Regions from separate parts of the Devosia sp. XGJD_8 genome, predicted to be linked through region 2. Evidence: predicted binding sites of a transcription regulator. Region 2 holds the regulator's gene; the other holds the start of a gene.

Region 1 (10,074 bases), on a different contig from region 2:
GGCGGGGGGCCCCGAAGCCGACGCCGAGATGTGCATGATGATGGCCGACGTCATGGATGCGCTGGGGCTTGAGGGCCAGTATGTGGTCCGCGTCAACAACCGCAAGGTGCTTGACGGCGTGCTCGCCACCGCCGGCGTCACGACCGACGAGCAGAAGCTCACCGTGCTGCGCGCCATCGACAAGCTCGACAAGTTCGGCACTGAAGGCGTCAAGCTCCTGCTCGGCGCCGGCCGCAAGGATGAGAGCGGCGACTTCACCAAGGGCGCCGGCCTCTCGCCCGACCAGATCGAACCCCTGCTCGCCTATATCGACAGCGGCACGCCCGCTGCAGGCGTCGAAAAGGGCAGCAATGCCCATGTCGTCGCCACCATCAACACGCTGGCAGGCCTCATCGGCGGCTCCGAAGCCGGCCTTGCGGGCGTGCAGGAACTCGCCTCCATCTTTGGCCTCGTCAGCGCGGCCGGCTTCGGCTCGCGCGTCGTGCTCGACCCCTCCGTCGTCCGTGGCCTCGAATATTATACCGGCCCGGTCTTTGAGATCGAGCTGACCTTCAAGGTGCAGAATGAAAAGGGCCAGGACGTCGTCTTCGGCTCGGTCGGTGGCGGTGGTCGCTATGATGGCCTCGTCTCCCGCTTCCGCCGCGAGCCGGTGCCGGCCACCGGCTTCTCCATCGGCGTCTCCCGTCTCGCCAATGCGCTCAAGCTCACGGGCAATCTCGGCGCCACCGAGCCAGTCGGCCCTGTGGTCGTCCTCGTCATGGACAAGGAGCAGATGGCCCGCTACCAGGCCATGGTCGCCGAACTCCGCAATGCCGGCATCCGCGCCGAAATGTTCCTCGGCAACACGAAGAATTTCGGCAAGCAGGTCGCCTATGCCGACAAGCGCAATTCGCCCGTCGTGATCATCGAAGGCAGCCAGGAGCGCGAGCAGGGTATCCTGCAGATCAAGGACCTGATCGCCGGCAAGCAGGCCGCCGCCGCCATCACCGACAACGCCGAATGGAAAGCCGCCCGCCCCGGCCAGTTCGAGATCAGGCGCGACGAACTCGTCGCCGCCGTCCAGAAGCTGCTGAGCGAGCAATGAACGCTATCGCACGCATCTTGGGTCGGGCCGCCTTCACCTCTCCCCCGGTCAAGGAACACTTCCCATGACCGGCGCCGCCCTCCGCCGTGCCAATCTCGAGGCGCTGGTCGAAGCCCAGGGCGCCACGCGCGCCACGCCGCCTTTGTTGCTGAGCGCCGATCCCTATTTCGATCTCGCCGGCGAGGAGTTTGGCCGCCGCCTGCTGCTGACCACCGACGCGACGGGCGCCGAATACTGCCTGCGTCCCGATTTCACCCTGCCCATCGTCACTGCCTATATCGCCGACGGCGTCGGCCGACCGGCCGCCTTCTCCTATCTCGGCCCCATCTTCCGCCAGCGCGAAACCGGCGCCGCCGAGTTCGACCAGGCCGGCATTGAACTGCTCGCCCAGCCCGATGGCGATGTGGCGCTCGACCAGGTGCTGACCTTTGCCCGCGCCTCCCTCTCCATTTTCGGCGTCGCACCCGATATCCGCCTTGGCGGCGTTGGCCTCTTCGAGGGCCTCCTGGCCCAGGCCGATATGCCCGACGCCTGGCGCCCGCGCATTCGCAACCGCTTCGGCCATACGGAGGCGCTCGATCGTCTCCTGAGCCGGCTCGAGGCAGCGCCCGATGCGGCGCGCGAAAAGCAGCCCAGCCGCAAGGCCCTGGTCGAGTCGGTCACCGAACAGATGGTGGCCGCCGGCCTCAGCCTGTCCGAGGGCCGCTCCCCCGAGGAAATCGCCGACCGCTATCTCGAGCAGCAGGCTCTCGATGCGGCGCAGGTCCCGCCCAGGACGCTGAAGCTGCTGCGCGATTATCTCGCCATTTCGGGGCCGGTATTGCAGGCGCTGACCCGGGTCGAGGCGCTGGCGGCCGAGCACAAGCTGATGCTCGGCGCGCCCATCCGCGCCATCCGCCGCCACCTCAATGGTCTCGGCGAAGCCCGCGTCACTTTCGACGCCAGCTTCTCCCCACGCCTCGATTACTATACCGGCATCGTCTTCGAAATGACTGGACCCAGCGGCGAAATCCTTGCCTCCGGCGGCCAGTATGACCGCCTGCTCGAGCGGCTCGGCGCCACCGCGCCCATCGCCGCCTCCGGGTGCTCGGTCTGGGTCGATCGGCTGGAAGCGGAGGTCCGCCCATGACCGGCATTACCCTTGCCGTGCCCTCCAAGGGGCGCCTTGAAGAACTGACCCGCGAGTGGTTCGCGGCCCGGGGCATGACCATCACCCGCCCGGGCGGCGCGCGCTCCTATCTCGGCGCCATAGAGGGCATGCCCGACATCACCGTGCGCTTCTTCCCGGCCTCCGAGATTGCCCGCGAACTCATTCGCGGCAGCATTGATGTGGGCGTCACCGGTCTCGATCTGATTCACGAAACCAGTGAAAGCGGCCCGGCCAGCGTCTCCATCGCCGGCCAGCTCGGCTTCGGCAATGCCGATGTCGTGGTCGCCGTGCCCGAGGCTTGGATCGACGTCACCCACATGCACGACCTGGCCGACGTCGCCTCCGATTTCCGAAGCCGCCACGGTCGCTGGATGCGGATCGCCACCAAATACATCACCATCACCCGCCAGCATTTCGCCAGCGCCGGCATTGCCGAATACCGCACCGTCGAGAGCCTTGGCGCCACCGAGGCGGCTCCGGCATCGGGCGTTGCCGATATCGTGGTCGACATCACCACCACCGGCTCCACCCTCGCGGCCAATGGACTGCGTGTGCTCGAAGATGGCGTGATGCTGCAGAGCCAGGCCTGCCTTATCGTCTCGCGTACCGCGAAATGGTCGAAGACGAGGACGGCCCGGCTGACCGGCTTTCTCGACCACCTTGGCCTGTCCGCCAGACTCGACAGCTGAGAATTGCCATAGCGCCCCGATTCACGGCACAAGCAGCATTCTGGCCGGGGGGACCACGTGGCCGACGAACTCGAACTGACCATTCTCATGCCCTGCCTCAACGAGGCAGAGACGCTGGCGACCTGCATCCGCAAGGCGCAGGGCTTTCTTGATCGCACCGGCATCGCCGGCGAGATCGTCATCGCCGACAACGGCTCGACCGATGGCTCCCGCCAGATCGCCGAGGGCTTGGGCGCCCGTGTCGTGCCGGTCGATCAGCGCGGCTATGGCGCCGCTCTGGCCGGCGGCATCGAAGCAGCCCGCGGCCGCTTCGTCATCATGGGCGACGCCGACGACAGCTACGACTTTGCCAAGCTCGATGCCTTCGTCGCCCAGCTGCGCGACGGCGCCGATCTTGTCATGGGCAATCGCTTTGCCGGCGGCATCGCGCCCGGAGCCATGCCCTGGCATCACCGCTATATCGGCAATCCGGTGCTGAGCTCCGTCGGTCGGCTGTTCTTCCGCACCCCCATCGGCGATTTCCATTGCGGCCTGCGCGGCTTCTCCCGCGCCGCCGTGCTGGGTCTCAACCTGCGCACCACGGGCATGGAATTCGCCTCCGAAATGGTGGTCAAGGCCACGCTGGCGCATCTCGATCTGCGCGAAGTGCCCACGACCCTCGCCAAGGACGGTCGCTCCCGTCCACCGCATCTGCGCTCGTTCCGCGATGGCTGGCGCCATCTGCGCTTCCTGCTGCTGTTCTCGCCGCGCTGGCTGTTCCTCTATCCCGGCATCGCGCTGCTCGGGCTGGGTCTGCTGGTCGGCGCCGTTCTCCTGCCGGGGCCATTCCGCATCGGCGACGTCTCTTTCGATGTGCATACCTTCCTCGTCGCCGCGCTCTGCATCATCGTCGGCCTGCAGTCGATTTCCTTTGCCATCATCGGCCGCCGCTTTGCCTCCCGCTATGGCTTCATCCCGCGCTCCGGCCATTATGACCGCCTGCTTGAGGCCCTCACGCTCGAGCGCATCCTGCTCATCGCCATTGCCCTCATGCTGGTAGGCCTCGCCGCCCTGGTCTGGGGCGTCAATCAATGGGCCCTCCGCGATTTCGGCCCGCTCAATGCCAGCCGCACCATGCGCCCGGTCATCCTGGCCATGACGGCGCTGGTCACCGGCTTTCAGCTGATGATGAGCGGCTTCATGTCCTCGATGATCAATATCCCGATCTATGAGCGGCGCGTCGCCGAGGCGCCGCCGCCCCAGCCCAATCCCTGACCATCAGGATATTATGCTCGATCCTATCATTCTGCTGGCCCTGGCGGCCGTTGGCATGCTGGCCGGTTTCGTCGACGCCATCGCCGGCGGCGGCGGCATGATTGCGCTGCCGGCCTTGCTTTCGGTCGGGCTGCCGCCCGTGGCGGCGCTTGCCACCAACAAGCTGCAGGGGTCGATCGGCACGGCCATGGCGGCGCTCACTTTCTGGCGGCGCGGCTATGTCTCGCTGCGCGCCCTGCTGCCCGCCGTGCTGTTGACTTTTGCCGGCAGCCTGTCGGGTGCCCTGGTCGTGCGCCAGCTCGATGTCGGCCTGCTTGAGATCGCCGTGCCTGTCGCGCTGATCGGCATCGCGCTCTATTTCCTGTTTGCGCCCAACCTGTCGGACGCCGACAAGGCCGCCCGTCTGCCCTTCGGCCTGTTCGTCCCGGTAATGGGTTTTGCCATTGGCTTTTACGACGGCGTTTTCGGCCCGGGCACCGGCTCGTTCCTCACCATCGGTTTTGTCATGCTGTTCGGCCTGGGCCTGACGCGCGCTTCGGGCAATACCAAGGTCCTCAACCTCACTTCCAACCTGGCGGCGCTGGCGATCTTCATCCCCGCCGGTGACGTTGTCTGGCCGGCGGCCATTGCCATGGCCGTCGGGCAGGTGGTTGGCGGCTATATCGGCGCGCGCACCAGCATCCGCTACGGGGCCAGGGTTATCCGGCCCGTGGTGGTCGTGGTGTCGATCGCGCTGGCCTTGCGGCTGCTGTTTTTCTGATCGTCAGGCCGGGTCGAGCCCGGCGGCCGCGCGCAGGGCGGCGTTGATGCGCTCCTGCCAGCCGGGGCCCTCATCCTGGAAATGCTCCAGCACGGCGCGGTCGAGCCGCAGCGTCACCATCTCTCGGCCCTCCGGCGCGGCGACCGGCTTGCGCGGCGCCTCCGCCGGCTTGCTGGTTACGCTCTTGAAGGCAGCCTCCGCCTGGTCATAGGCGCTGCCACGTCGGGGTGTCCGCATCGAATCCTCACTGGGTGATCCATCCAGTCTAGCGCCCTGCGTCGACGAGAAAAAGGCGCAGTGTTTCCACTGCGCCTTTCTCGTGAAGTTCGTGACTGGGAAGAAACGAACTCCAAAGCTTTCGGGTCGGACTTCTTAGAAGTCCATGCCACCCATGCCGCCCATGCCGCCGCCGCCCGGCATTGCCGGTGCTGCGTCCTTGGGAGCCTCGACGATGAGGGCTTCCGTGGTGATCAGCAGCGAAGCAACCGAAGCCGCGTCCTGCAGGGCGGTGCGAACCACCTTCACCGGGTCGATGACACCCAGGGCGACGAGATCGCCATATTCACCGGTTGCGGCATTGTAGCCGAAGGTGATCGAGCTGTTCTCGAGGATCTTGCCCACGACCACGGAGCCTTCGGCACCGGCATTGTTGGCGATCGTGCGCACGGGCTCCTGCAGAGCGCGCTTGACGATGGCAATGCCAGCGTCCTGGTCGGCGTTGGCGCCCTTGACCTTCATGTTGCTCGAAGCGCGCAGCAGGGCCACGCCACCACCAGCAACGATGCCTTCTTCAACGGCGGCGCGGGTTGCGTTCAGCGCGTCGTCGACGCGGTCCTTGCGCTCCTTGACTTCGACTTCCGTCGAGCCGCCGACCTTGATCACCGCAACGCCACCGGCCAGCTTGGCCAGACGTTCCTGCAGCTTTTCCTTGTCGTAGTCCGAAGTGGTCTCTTCGATCTGCGCCTTGATCTGGCCAACGCGGCCCTGGATGTCTTCGGCCGAACCGGCGCCATCCACGATCGTGGTGTTTTCCTTGGTGATTTCGACGCGCTTGGCAGTGCCCAGCATGTCGATGGTCACGTTCTCGAGCTTGATGCCGAGATCTTCCGAGATGACCTGGCCACCGGTCAGGATGGCGATGTCTTCCAGCATGGCCTTGCGGCGATCGCCGAAGCCCGGAGCCTTGACGGCAGCGACCTTGAGGCCGCCACGCAGACGGTTGACGACGAGGGTCGCGAGAGCCTCACCTTCAATGTCTTCGGCAATGATCAGCAGCGGGCGCTGCGACTGCACGACCGATTCCAGAATCGGCAGGATGGCCTGGAGGTTGCTGAGCTTCTTCTCGTGCAGCAGGATCACGGGATCCTCGAGCACGGCAGTCATCTTCTCGGCATTGGTCACGAAGTAGGGCGAGAGGTAGCCGCGGTCGAACTGCATGCCTTCAACGACATCGAGTTCGGTCTCGGCGGTCTTGGCTTCCTCGACGGTGATGACACCCTCGTTGCCGACCTTCTGCATGGCTTCGGCAATCATGTCGCCGATGGCGGATTCGCCGTTGGCCGAGATGGTGCCGACCTGAGCGACTTCCGAAGACGACTTGATCTTGGACGAAGCGGCCTTGAGCGAAGCGACGACTTCTTCGACAGCGAGGTCGATACCGCGCTTGAGATCCATCGGGTTGAAGCCGGCGGCAACAGCCTTGACGCCTTCGACGACGATGGCCTGGCCGAGCACGGTCGCGGTGGTGGTGCCGTCACCGGCAATGTCGTTGGTCTTGGAGGCGACCGAACGCAGCAGCTGGGCGCCCAGGTTCTCGAACTTGTCTTCCAGTTCGATTTCCTTGGCGACGGTGACGCCGTCCTTGGTGATGCGCGGGGCGCCGAACGACTTTTCGATGACGACGTTACGACCCTTTGGGCCGAGGGTCACCTTGACCGCATTGGCCAGGATGTTGACGCCGCGCAGCATCTTGTCGCGGGCTTCGGTGGAGAACTTTACTTCTTTGGCAGCCATGTGAGGCGCTCCTTAAAGTGTAATGGAAACGAATGGGATCGAAGAAGGCGATCAGCCTTCGATGATGCCCATGATGTCGGATTCCTTCATGATCAGCAGGTCTTCACCGTCGACCTTGACCTCGGTGCCGCTCCACTTGCCAAACAGCACGCGGTCGCCGGCCTTCACGTCGGGGGTGATGTACTTGCCATCTTCGTCGCGGGCGCCCGGGCCCACGGCAACAATCACGCCCTCGGAGGGCTTTTCCTTGGCGGTGTCGGGAATGATGATCCCGCCTTTGGTCTTTTCTTCGCTGTCGAGACGACGGACGACCACGCGGTCGTGCAGGGGACGGAAGCTCATGATTGCTCCTATGGCATCAAGCTGAAATGCAATTTCGCACTGTTAGCACTCACGATTGTAGAGTGCTAACAGGGTGACGGGGATATATGGCTGGGCCTGTGCGGAGTCAAGGTCGGGTGAACCCGCTTTCCTCTCGCGCGTTGTCTCCGCAGGCTTCAATCTCATCACTGGCAGGACAACATGACGCGTCAATGTCTGGACAAGGATATCAAGATCAACCCCGCCAAGGGCCGGGTCCATGTAGTGTTCGACGACGCCGAAATCGGCAGTTCGCTGAACGCGCTGGAAGTCCACGAACCGGGCGAGCCATTGCGCATCTACCTGCCGCGCGAGGATGTGCGGGAGGACATCCTCGAGCTCTCCGAGACCCGCACAACCTGTCCCTACAAGGGCGAGGCGCATTACTACACACTCAAGACACTCACTGCCGACGGCCCGGACCAGGCCTGGTACTATCCCGATCCATGCCCCCTGGTTGAACCGATCCGCGATCACCTCGCCTTCCGCGGCGACCGCATCGAATATCGCTACTCCGACGTCTAGGCGTGCCAAGACGCCGCCTCTGACGCGGTTTTCATGATGGACGGACCCCGAGGCGCCTATCGCCTCTGGAAATTAAAAAACGAGACGACAGCCGCCTCGGGGTGCCGGTTTTTGGAACAGTCCCGGTTATCGCGCAGCATGATCGCTCGCCATGCTGCGGCCAGGTCTCGAACCTGCGCGAGAGGCAAAACCCGCGCCCGGCTCACCCCGCCACTGTTCGCCTGCAGGCCGCCCGTGCGGAGTGATGGCGATAATTGTGCCACAGGTTTTGCGGGCGGGGATAAGTGGGGGAAGAGCGACGAAGGGCTGAGTTCGGCCAACGACCTCCCACCCTTGATCCCCCTGCAAGGGGGAGGGTGTCGACTGAAACACCTCTGCCTTCAAACCTCGATCGGCAGGTGGAGACGGCACCATGCCACCACACCTGATGTCATCCCGGCCTTGCTCCGGGACCATTCCGATTTGCGTCGGTCGAGCACCGATCCACCCTGCCGCTGCGGCACGTCTCCTGGAAGGCCACGGCTGAGGGCCGGAGTGACACCGCGGGATCGCCCTCAGAGCTCCGCCAATGCTGTTTCGCCACTTTTCCCCTTCCACGCCGCGCCAAGCTGCGCCATAAGGCACACATGACCCAGGACAACACCCTTCAGATCAAGCTGCGCCTCAAGGGCGGCAGCGGCCCAAATGCAAACTGGCATTGGGAAATCCACGACGCGGCCGGCAAGGTCGTCAAGACCGGCAGTGCTGTCGGCCCCGAGCATAAGGCATTCGCCACTGCGCGCATCGCCAAGGAAAAGCTCGAAACCGCCAAGAGCTGACGCAGTTCTGCCGGGCGGTGCCCGCCCAGCATCGAGAGCCTCGTGACCAGTCCCAAGCCGGCCCACCCGACCAGCCCTGCGCAATATGCGGGCGGGCCGTTGCGCGGCATTGTCCTCAAGGTGCTGTCGGTCTGCTGTTTCGTGGTCATGGCCACGCTGCTCAAGGCCACCGAGACGGTTCCGGCGGGCGAGCTGGTCTTCTTCCGCTGCTTTTTCGCCATTCTGCCGGTGGTGTTCTATCTCGCCTGGCGCCGGCAATTGACCAGTGCACTGCATACACGCAACCCCTGGGGACACGTGCTCCGGGCGTTTATCGGCGTGTCCGCCATGGGGCTGGGCTTTTTTGCCCTGACCCGGCTGCCGCTGCCCGAAACAACCGCCATCAGCTATGCCACGCCGCTGCTGATCGTCGTGTTCAGCGCCTTGCTGCTCAAGGAGCGCGTGCATGTATTCCGCTGGACGGCCGTGCTGGTCGGCCTTGTCGGCGTCGTCATCATCCTCTGGCCGCGCCTGACCGTGTTTTCCGGCGGGGATGCCCTGGGCGATGCCGCGACGGTTGGCGCCATAGCCTGCTTCGTCGCGGCGATATTCTCGGCCTTTGCCATGATGCAGGTGCGCAAGCTGGTGCAGACCGAGCGCACCGAAGCCATCGTGATCTACTTCTTCATCTGCGCGACGCTGCTCTCGCTGCTCACCATCCCATTCGGCTGGGTCTGGCCCGACCCCGGGCAATGGCTGCTGCTGATCGTGGCCGGATTTGCCGGCGGCATCGGCCAGCTGCTGCTGACCTCCTGTTACCGCTATGCCGACATGTCGGTGATCGCGCCCTTCGAATATGTCTCGCTGATCCTGACCATCATCCTGGGCCTCGTGGTCTTTGCCGAAGTCCCCACGCTCAGCATGATTTTCGGCGCCACGATCATCGTCGCCTCCGGCATCGCCGTGATCCTGCGCGAACACTATCTGGGCCTCGACCGCGTCAAGGCCCGCGAGGCCAACACGCCCTAGCTTGCCGCGGCCATCTCGGCCCAGCCCTGTCGCTTGCGGTAGATGGTGGAGGGGCTGATTTCGAGGGCGGCGGCGGCCAGCGAGACATTGCCGCCGAAGCTGGCAATGGCGTCCTCGATAATGCGCTGCTCCTGCTGCCACATGGGCAGGATGGGCTGGCGCCGCTCTGCCCGCGGCGTCGGCTCGGATGCGGCGACGACGCCACGCGATTCGATATCGGCGGCGCTGAGCATGGGCATGGTGATTTCGCCGCCGTCGCACATCACCACCAACCGGCGCACCAGGTTCTGCAGCTGGCGCACATTGCCGGGCCATTCCGCCGAGGTCAGCAGGCTCGCTACTTCCGGGGAGAAGCCGCTGAAACGCTTGTGTTCCTCGGCGGCGTATAGCGCCAGGAAGTGGCGGGCGAGCAC
Region 2 (10,074 bases):
TGGCTCAGCCCCTGCTGACCGGGCGACCAGGAATGCTTCATTGCGGGCGGCATCTGGCCGAAGGTGATGTCATAGCCGTCGGGCATGAAGACGGGGTCATAGCCATGGCCCTGCGTGCCGCGCGGCGGCCAGACCAGCGTGCCGAAGCACTGGCCGTGATAGATGACGTCGCGGCCGTCGGGATGGGCCAGGCAAAGCGTGGCGTTGAAATTGGCCCGGCGCTGGCCGGGCGAGGTGGCATTGGCGGCCTGCAGCGCATCCTCGACGCGCTTCATGGCGTGATTGAAATCGCGCGGCACGCCGGCCCAGTCGGCGGTATAGACGCCCGGATCGCCGTTGAGCGCATCGACGCAGAGCCCGGAATCGTCGCTCAGCGCCAGCATGCCGGAGGCCTGTGCAGCGGCATGCGCCTTGAGGCGCGCATTCTCGGCAAACGTGGTGCCGGTCTCTTCCGGCTCGGGCAGGCCGAGTTCGCCGGCCGACACCAGCTCCAGGCCATAGGGCTCGAACAGCTCCTGGAATTCCTTGAGCTTGCCCGCATTATGCGTGGCCAGCACTAGGCGATCACCTTCGCGGAGCCGGGCGATGCTCATTTGGACGTCCTTGGCTTGGCGTCGAGGGCGCGGGCCACATCGTGCCAAAGGGCGCAGTTTTCCGGCGAGGCGGCGCGCGGGGTCACCTGCGGCTTGGATTGCGGCTTGGCAGCGAGGCGTTTCTTGAGCCAGCCGATCATGGGACGAGCGCCGTCTGCTGCATCAGGGTCAGATCGCCGATGCCCTGCTCGGCGAGGCCCATCAGCGCATTGAGCTCGTCGCGGCTGAACGGCGCCTGCTCGGCAGTGCCCTGGATCTCCACGAACTTGCCCGAGCCGGTCATGACGAAATTGGCATCGGTATGGGCCTCGACATCCTCGAGATAATCGAGATCGAGCACGGGGGTGCCGCGATAGATGCCGCAGGAGACCGCAGCGACGGAATCGCGCAGTGCCTTGCCCTTGGTCAGCTTGCGCTCATCCATCCAGGCAATGGCGTCGGCCAGAGCCACATAGGCGCCGGTGATCGAGGCGGTGCGCGTGCCGCCATCGGCTTCGAGCACGTCGCAATCGACGGTGATCTGGTTTTCGCCCAGGAGCTGCATATCGACCACGGCGCGCAGCGAGCGGCCGATCAGGCGCTGGATTTCCTGGGTGCGGCCGGACTGCTTGCCGGCGGTGGCCTCGCGGCGGGTGCGGCTGCCGGTGGCGCGGGGCAGCATGCCATATTCGGCGGTGACCCAGCCCTGGCCCTTGCCGCGCAGCCAGCCGGGCAGGCTGGTTTCGACCGAGGCGGTGACGAGTACTTTGGTATTGCCAAACGAGACGAGGCAGGAGCCTTCCGCCTTCTGGGCGATGTTGCGCTCGATCGTTACGGCGCGCATCTGGTTGGGCTCACGTCCGGAAGGGCGCATTAAAAATCCACTGAGACATTATCGTTAACCGCCTCTTAACGCCCCACGGCCCCGCTCACAAGCCGCTGGCGCTTGGCGGGAGGCTGCAATGCGCTTAAATGAGAGGGCAAGGTTAAAGCGGACGATTTTATCGAACACCCATGGTCAAGCCGCCCGAAGACTTTTTGAGCGTGCTCAACGCCCGCAGCCAGGACATCTTCCGCAAGATTGTCGAGCGCTATCTCGAGACCGGCTCACCCGTCGGTTCGCGTGACCTGAGCCGCATGCTGCAGACCGGGCTGTCGCCAGCCTCGGTGCGCAATGTCATGGCCGATCTCGAGGATCTGGGCCTGATCGCGGCGCCCCATACCTCGGCCGGCCGAGCTCCGACGCAGGAGGGCCTGCGGTTTTTCGTCGATGCGATGCTCGAGGTCGGCGCGGTCAACGAAAGCGAGCGCAGCCAGATCGCCAAATCCATCGAAGGCCAGCATAGCGGGCAGGTCGAGGATGTGCTGACCGAGGCCAGCACATTGCTGAGCGGGCTCAGCCAGGGCGCGGGCGTCGTCATCGCCACCAAGGCCGACATGGTGCTGCGGCATATCGAATTCGTGCGGCTCGACACCACCCGCGCCATGGCGATCCTGGTGGGGCAGGACGGGCAGGTGGAAAACCGCATCATGGATGTGCCGCCGGGCCTGACGGCCTCGGCGCTGACCCAGGCGGGCAATTATCTGGCGCGCTATGTGGTGGGGCGGACCATTCCCGAGGCGCGCAAGGCCCTGGCCGAGCAGCGCAACGAACAGCGCGCCGAACTCGACGACCTGACCCAGAAGCTGGTCGATGCCGGCATTGCCACGCTGGGGCAGGCATCGCCGGCCAGCCAGCCGACCGTCATCGTGCGCGGCCGGGCCAACCTGATCAATGACGCGATGGCGAGCGACGAATTGCTGCGCATGCGGCAATTGTTCGACGAGTTGGAAAGCAAGGACGGGTTGCTCGAACTGCTCGGCGACGCGGAAAAGGCGCAGGGCGTGCGCATCTTCATCGGCTCGGAAAACAAGCTCTTTTCACTGTCGGGCTCCTCGGTCATTCTCTCGCCCTACAAGGATGCCAATGACAAGGTGGTTGGCGTTTTGGGGGTCATCGGCCCAACGCGCCTCAACTATGCGCGCATCGTGCCGGTGGTGGACTATACCGCCAATGTGATCAGCGCGATGATGGCGCGGAAGCGATGAGCGCCGTGCCATTCGCCTGCGGCACGTACGGCCGGGCCGAGCCAAGGGTTGAAATCTGCAGCGCATTGGCCGATATGCGGGGCAAAGCCAGTAATCTTTGCGGAACAGCATAATGATGAGCGACGAGAACGCCGCATCAGGCGAGACGCCTGAAGTCGAAATCCCGGCAGAGCCCGAGGTCGATCCCATCGAGGCGCTGCGCGCCGAGAATGCGGAGCTCAAGGACCGTGTGCTGCGCACCATTGCGGAGATGGAAAACCTGCGCAAGCGCACCGAGCGCGACGTCAATGACACGCGCAGCTATGCCATTGCCGGCTTTGCCCGCGACATGCTGAGCGCCACCGACGCGCTGAGCCGTGCGCTGATGGTGCTGCCGGCCGAGGCCCGTGAGAATGGCGATGCGACCACCAAGGGCCTGATCGAAGGCATTGAAATGGCCGAGCGCGAAATGCAGCGCCTCCTGGCCAAGCACGGAGTCAAGCCGATCGAGGCCGAGGGCCAGAAATTCGATCCGCACCGGCACCAGGCCATGTTCGAAGTGCCCGATCCGTCCCGTCCGGAAGGCACGGTCGTGCAGGTGGTGCAGGCCGGCTTTGCCATTGGCGACCGCGTGCTGCGCCCCGCCATGGTCGGCGTCGCCAAGGGCGGCCCGAGCCATGCCCCGGCCGACGAGGCCGTCGACAAGAGCGCCTGACATCAGGTTCAGCGTTTCACGTGAATCCCCGCGAGAGCGGGGATTTTTCGTTTTTGGGCACAAGGCCCCGCCATTCGAGCATAGCTCTCATGGCCTAGTTCGCTAAAATCGCTCCACTGGAGCGATTTTGCCTTCGGCCGCCCTAGCCCAAAATATCCTTGCTCATCATCCGCTCGACCCCTGCCTCTGCCATGTCCGTCCACGCCCTGGCGAGGCTGCCCGCATTGTCGATGGCGCGGGTGGCGTCCTCGATTACGGTCACGTCGAAGCCGCCGGCTGCGGCATCAATGGCGGTCCAGCCGACGCAGAAGTCGGTGGCCAGCCCCACCACATAGAGCCGGCCGACCTCGCGTTCGTTGAGATAGCCGGCAAGGCCGGTCAGGGTCTGGCGGTCCGCCTCCTGGAAGCCGGAATAGGAATCGATCTGCCGGTTATAGCCCTTGCGGATGATCAGCTGGCCATGGGGAATGTCGAGGTCTGCCGAGAGTGCCGCGCCATGGCTGGCCCAGACGCAGTGGTCGGGCCAGAGCACCTGCGTGCCATAGGGGAGTTCGATGGTTTCGAACGGCGCCTTGCCTTCATGCTGGCTGGCAAAGGACACATGGTCGGCCGGGTGCCAGTCCTGGGTGAAGACCACATTGGTGAACTTCCTGGCCAGCGTATTGATCAGCGGCACGATCTCGTCGCCGCCCGCGACGGCAAGGCTGCCGCCGGGCAGGAAGTCATATTGCACGTCGACGACGACCAGCACGTCGGTGGCTGCGATTTCGATGGCCATGCTCACTCCCTTACCCATTGCGCGCGCATCAGGCCGCGCACGGAATTGCCGAGGAAGATTGCCTCGGCGCCTGCAAGATCGGCAAGGGTCAAAACCTGCTCGACAGCCTTGCCCTGATCGATCAGCTCGGCCCGCAATGTGCCGGGCAGCAGGCCCGAGGACAGCGGCGGCGTCAGCAACGTGCCGTCACGCTGGATGAAGAGACTGGTGATCGAGCCTTCGGTCAATTCGTCCCGCTCGTTGCGGAACAGCACCTCGTCGACCCCGAGCGCGGCATGGGCTTGCTGGCGCGGCTCATCATAGAAGGCGCGGTTGGTGGTCTTGTGCATGAGCCACAGGCTCTGCGAATCGAGCCGCTCGGACGCCATGGCGAAGCGGAAGACGGGCGGGCTGGGCGGCAGCGGCATGGCGGTCATGGCAGGGCCGGCGGCATCCAGCGTCAGCCGCACCCGCATGCGGTCGGCGGCAAAATTCCGCGCATCCAGTGCCGCCAGGATGGAGGCGCGGTCGAAGGGCAGGCCGAAATAGCGCGCCGATTGCGCCAGCCGCTGCAGATGCCGGTCGAGCAGGGCGAAGCCTTCGGCCCGCTCCCAGAGCAGGGTTTCGATCAGCGTGACGGGCTCGGCGGGTTCGGTGAAGAATGCCATCTTGAGCAGGGCCTCGCGATATTCGTCGCCGGCCACGCTGTCGGCAACAATGCCGCCGCCAATGCCGATCTCGCCTTCGCCTGCGGCATTGATCACGGCGGTGCGGATGGCCACGTTGAGCGTCAGGTCGCCATTGGGCGAAAAGTGTCCGATGGAGCCGGTATAGAGGCCACGCGGGCCGGCCTCGACTTCATGGATGATTTCCATGGCCCGCAACTTGGGCGCCCCGGTGATCGAGCCGCAGGGGAAGAGATTGGCCAGCAGATCGGTGGTGGTGACCTCCGGCCGGCGGCGGGCGATGATGCCCGAGGTCATGGTGTGGAGCGTCCGGTAGGTTTCCACGGTGAAGAGGTCGGTGACCTTGACCGAGCCGATCTCGGCAATGCGACCGAGATCGTTACGCAGCAGGTCGACGATCATCAGGTTTTCGGCGCGGTTCTTTTCATCACCGGCAAGCGCGATGCGGCCGGCCTCGTCCTCGGCCAGGGTCCGGCCGCGCTTGAGCGTGCCCTTCATCGGGCGGGCCGCCAATGCGCCGTGACGGCTCTCAACGAACAGCTCGGGCGAGCGCGACAGGATCCACTGGCTGCCGGTATTGATCAACGCGCCATAGGCCACCGGCTGCTTGCGCACCAGCTCACGATAGAGCCCCACCGGATCGCCCTCGAGGCGGAAATCGGCCTTGAAGGTGAGGTTGACCTGATAGGTATCGCCAGCGGCGATCAGCGCCTTGATCTGGTCGAAGGCCAGGCCATAGGCCGCCTCATCCCAGCGAGGGGTGATGTCGCGCGCGGCGCCGGCCGCGTTGCCGGCGATGACCGCGAGGCGCCGGTCGACTTCCTGGGCGCTCAGCATCTGCGGTGCATCGTAGAGACCCAGCCAGAGCAGGGGCGTGGCGCTGGCCTGCGGCAGGCGATCGGCCAGCCGTTCCTCGAAAATGAAGCCCAGCTCATAGGCGAGATAGCCGGCGGCATGGAGCCCTTGCGCGGTGGCGGTCTCCAGCCGGGCCAGCGCGCGCCGCGCGTCGGCAGCGTCATAGGCCACGAGGATCTCGCGGGGCGCGGTGAACAGCAGGTTCTCGCCCTGGGGGTCGAGCGTATCGTGGAGCAGCACTGTGCCGGGGGCGAACATGGCCGCCTTCTAGATGGTTTTATATGCCGCGTCACCTTGCAGCGGCGCGGTGACATTTACCCTCGGCACGACCGCCGCTTGCCGATTGATTCCGCCGTGGTAGATAGATTGTGACCGGCAGCGGTGTCGCTGTCGGCTTCGGGAGCTTTCCATGACTTTCAATCTCAAGGGCGGCCTGGTCGCCCTGGCGCTGCTGGCCAGCGCCGTGCCTGCTGCTGCGCAGAATGTCGAATTTACGCTGATCAATGCCAGCTCGCAGTCGCTGCATTATTTCTACACCAATCCGAGCGACCAGGATGCCTGGGGCGAAGACCTGCTGGGCGAGACCGGCACGCTCGAGCCGGGCATGCAGGGCACCGTCTTCATCGGCGACGGCTCGGACCAGTGCCTCTATGACTTCCGCTTCGAGACCGGCGAGGGCGCCCTGCTCGAAGTCTATGAAGTCGATATCTGCGAGCTTGGCGAATATACGCTGACCGACTGAGTGCGTTTGGCGGGGCCAGCCAGGTGCTGGCCCCATCGGCCCGGGGCAGATTTGCCCGCGAGGCGCTTGAAGCCTTTGGGCGCCCCCCCTATATAGCCCGTAAGCCCTGACAAGGGCGCATTCCAGTGCAAGGAACCCGGCCCTTGCGGCCACGGCGCTGCTTCCCAGCGGAGGGCGCCAGTATGGGTTTGCTGAAAGAGAGGCTAGAGTAATGGCTAAAGTCATCGGTATCGATCTGGGCACCACCAATAGCTGCGTCGCAGTGATGGACGGCACCAATCCCAAGGTTATCGAAAACGCGGAAGGGGCGCGCACCACCCCCTCGATGGTCGCCTTCAGTAAGGATGGCGAGCGTCTCGTCGGCCAGCCGGCCAAGCGCCAGGCGGTCACCAATCCCGAAGGCACCCTGTTTGCGGTGAAGCGCCTGATCGGCCGCCGTTTCGACGACGCTGTCGTGGCCAAGGACAAGAACCTTGTGCCCTTCAAGATCGTCAAGGCGGACAATGGCGACGCGTGGGTGGAAGCCTCGGGTGAAAAGTATTCGCCGAGCCAGGTCTCGGCCATGATCCTGCAGAAGATGAAGGAAACCGCCGAATCCTATCTCGGCGAGACCGTCACGCAGGCCGTCATCACCGTTCCCGCCTATTTCAACGACAGCCAGCGCCAGGCCACCAAGGATGCGGGCAAGATTGCCGGCCTTGAAGTGCTGCGCATCATCAACGAGCCCACCGCTGCGGCGCTCGCCTATGGCCTCGACAAGAAGAATACCGGCACCATTGCGGTCTATGACTTGGGTGGCGGCACGTTCGACGTGTCGATCCTCGAGATCGGCGATGGCGTCTTCGAAGTGAAGTCCACCAATGGCGACACGTTTCTGGGTGGTGAAGACTTCGACATGCGCCTGGTCGACTACCTGGCCGACGAGTTCAAGAAGGAGCAGGGCATCGACCTGCGCTCCGACAAGCTCGCCTTGCAGCGTCTCAAGGAAGCCGCCGAAAAGGCCAAGATCGAACTCTCGAGCTCGACCCAGACCGAAATCAACCTGCCCTTCATCACTGCCGACGCATCGGGCCCCAAGCACCTGACGCTCAAGCTCAGCCGCTCCAAGCTCGAATCGCTGGTCGACGACCTGATCCAGCGCACCATCGAGCCGTGCAAGCTGGCGATGAAGGATGCCGGCATCACCGCCAGCCAGATCGACGAAGTCGTGCTGGTCGGTGGCATGAGCCGCATGCCCAAGGTGCAGGAAGTGGTGAAGCAACTGTTCGGCAAGGAGCCGCACAAGGGCGTGAACCCGGATGAAGTGGTGGCGCTCGGCGCGGCCATCCAGGCCGGCGTGCTGCAGGGCGACGTCAAGGACGTGCTGCTGCTCGACGTGACCCCGCTGAGCCTGGGCATCGAGACCCTGGGTGGCGTCTTCACCCGCCTGATCGATCGCAACACGACCATTCCGACCAAGAAGAGCCAGACCTTCTCGACCGCCGAGGACAGCCAGAGCGCCGTGACCATCCGGGTGTTCCAGGGTGAGCGCGAAATGGCCGCCAACAACAAGCTGCTGGGCAATTTCGACCTGGCCGGCATTCCGCCCGCACCGCGCGGCGTGCCGCAGATCGAAGTGACCTTCGACATCGATGCCAACGGCATCGTGCAGGTTTCGGCCAAGGACAAGGGCACCGGCAAGGAGCAGCAGATCCGCATCCAGGCTTCGGGTGGCCTCAGCGACGCCGACATCGAAAAGATGGTCAAGGAAGCCGAGCAGAACGCCGAAGCCGACAAGAAGAAGCGCGAGTCGGTCGAAGCCAAGAACCAGGGCGAAAGCCTGATCCACTCGACCGAAAAGTCGCTCAAGGAATATGGCGACAAGGTTTCGGCCGAGGACAAGACCGCCATCGAAACCGCGATCACCGAGCTCAAGGCCGTGATCGAGGGCGAGGATGGCGAGCTGATCAAGGAAAAGACCGAAGCGCTGGCGCAGGCGTCGATGAAGCTGGGCGAGGCCATGTACAAGGCCAGCCAGGCTGAAGCCGAAGCCAAGGCCAATGGCACCGACGATGATGGCGACGACGACGTGGTCGACGCCGATTTCGAAGAGGTCAAGGACGACGACGACAAGAAGTCGGCCTAAGCCCAAGCCAGTCTAGATCGAGAGGGTCCGGCGCAAGCCGGGCCCTTTTTGTTTTGCCGGCGAGCCCGACGCGCAGGGGTCATGCCGCCTGCGTCATCGCCTTGACTTCACCGCCATTCGCAAATTCCGTTATCATTCGCTAATTGCGCCGGGATGGCCTATGGTGGCCCATGAACATTCCAGACCCCCAGACCTTCACCGACCCGGACAAGCTGCGCAAACTCATGGCCAATGCCGTCCGGCTTGGCTATGACGACCTCGCCTTCGGCTGCCAGATGCGCATTGCCGAGCTCGCCGGCGCCGCCCATACCGATGCCGTCGAACGCGCCTTCTTCACCGGCCTCGTCGCCGCCGAAGAGTTCCGCACTGCCGACAATGGCCGCTCCACCAAGCTGATCAAGATCCGCTCCAAGCACAAGCGCGTCGGCGCCGTCAAAGTGCTGTCGGACATGATGATGGCCCCCGAGCTCAGCGATGGCTTTGAAAAGCTCGTTGCGCATAACCGCAGCGACCTGACCGGCGAGGCGATCGTCATCAACAATGAAGACGCCTTCAGCGTCGACGTGGTCAATGCGGCCCGCAAGAAGCTGATGGACCAGGGCGTGGCCATGGGCGAGACGGTGGCGGCTTAGCACTGAGAGCTTTTCAATAGGCTCAGCCATTCGGCCATAGGCCTCATGGCCTTCTCGCCTAAAATTGCTCCACCGGAGCAATTTTGCCCGCAGGGCCGGCGAGAAGTTTCACGTGAATCCGTATTCGGCCCTGGAGCGATCCGGGGCCTTTCCATGTCGTGGCGAGGCGTCGGAGCCGCCATGCATTCGGCTGCGGCCTTGAAATGCCCATGATTGGGCCAAATTGCGGGCCGGTTTTGGCGGTCAAACAGGTGTCACGCAAAAGCGAGGCGCCGCCATGGACGATTCCCACCAGCCTTACCCGATGGCCGCAGCTCCGTCGGATTCCATTGGCCGCCTCGCCGAACTGATCTCGGGCGATCCGGCAAACCGGCTCGACGCCGATATGAAGCATGTGCTGGACCGGCTGGGCGAGATCGGCGCACGGCCGCTGGAGATGCTGACCCCGGATGCCGCCCGGCGCCAGCCGCGCGCGGCCGAGGCCATTGCCGCCATTCTCGGCCAGCAGAGCCGCGAGCGACCCGATGACGGCGTGGCCGTCGAGGATATCGCAGTGGCCGGTGCCGATGGCGAATTGCCGGCGCGCCTCTATCGCCCGGCGGGGCTGTTGAGCCGGCTCAACCCGATGGTGCTCTATTTCCATGGCGGCGGATTCGTCACCGGCGATCTCGACAGCCATGACGCATCGGCGCGGGCGCTGGCCCGGCGGACCGGCGCCATCGTGATGTCGCTGGCTTACCGGCTGGCGCCCGAACACAAGTTTCCCGCCGCCCATGACGATGCCTGGGCGGCCTGGCGCTGGCTGGCGGACAATGCGGGCAAGCTGGCAGGCGATCCGCGCCGCCTGGCCGTGGCCGGCGAGGATGCCGGTGGCAACCTGGCCGCCTATGTCGCGCTGACGGCCCGCGATGCACGCGGCGTCC

The links. The regulator HrcA, encoded in region 2, represses chaperone genes, less so after heat shock. The targets are predictions, from matches to a motif close to GTTAGCACTCNCNNNNNGNGAGTGCTAAC.
Region 1: groES (co-chaperone GroES) is a predicted target of HrcA. The motif match lies at 7,334-7,362, and genes of this name have one in related genera.

Annotation. Positions count from the first base shown of each region.
Region 1 is NZ_JBKJHF010000001.1:1,086,353-1,096,426, forward strand. Features, by position in the region: gene hisS (histidine--tRNA ligase) at 1-1,084, shown strand, start outside; gene ACLI1C_RS05050 (ATP phosphoribosyltransferase regulatory subunit) at 1,149-2,213, shown strand; gene hisG (ATP phosphoribosyltransferase) at 2,210-2,923, shown strand; gene ACLI1C_RS05060 (glycosyltransferase family 2 protein) at 2,981-4,177, shown strand; gene ACLI1C_RS05065 (TSUP family transporter) at 4,191-4,937, shown strand; gene ACLI1C_RS05070 (BrnA antitoxin family protein) at 4,941-5,174, opposite strand; gene groL (chaperonin GroEL) at 5,310-6,950, opposite strand; gene groES (co-chaperone GroES) at 7,002-7,292, opposite strand; gene ACLI1C_RS05085 (DUF427 domain-containing protein) at 7,473-7,835, shown strand; gene ACLI1C_RS05090 (hypothetical protein) at 8,462-8,653, shown strand; gene ACLI1C_RS05095 (DMT family transporter) at 8,696-9,661, shown strand; gene ACLI1C_RS05100 (sigma 54-interacting transcriptional regulator) at 9,658-10,074, opposite strand, start outside.
Region 2 is NZ_JBKJHF010000003.1:256,673-266,746, reverse strand. Features, by position in the region: gene ACLI1C_RS20100 (non-canonical purine NTP pyrophosphatase) at 1-593, opposite strand, end outside; gene ACLI1C_RS20095 (hypothetical protein) at 590-733, opposite strand; gene rph (ribonuclease PH) at 730-1,446, opposite strand; gene hrcA (heat-inducible transcriptional repressor HrcA) at 1,587-2,660, shown strand; gene grpE (nucleotide exchange factor GrpE) at 2,776-3,354, shown strand; gene pncA (bifunctional nicotinamidase/pyrazinamidase) at 3,497-4,132, opposite strand; gene pabB (aminodeoxychorismate synthase component I) at 4,135-5,910, opposite strand; gene ACLI1C_RS20065 (hypothetical protein) at 6,062-6,394, shown strand; gene dnaK (molecular chaperone DnaK) at 6,606-8,519, shown strand; gene ACLI1C_RS20055 (hypothetical protein) at 8,690-9,151, shown strand; gene ACLI1C_RS20050 (alpha/beta hydrolase) at 9,429-10,074, shown strand, end outside.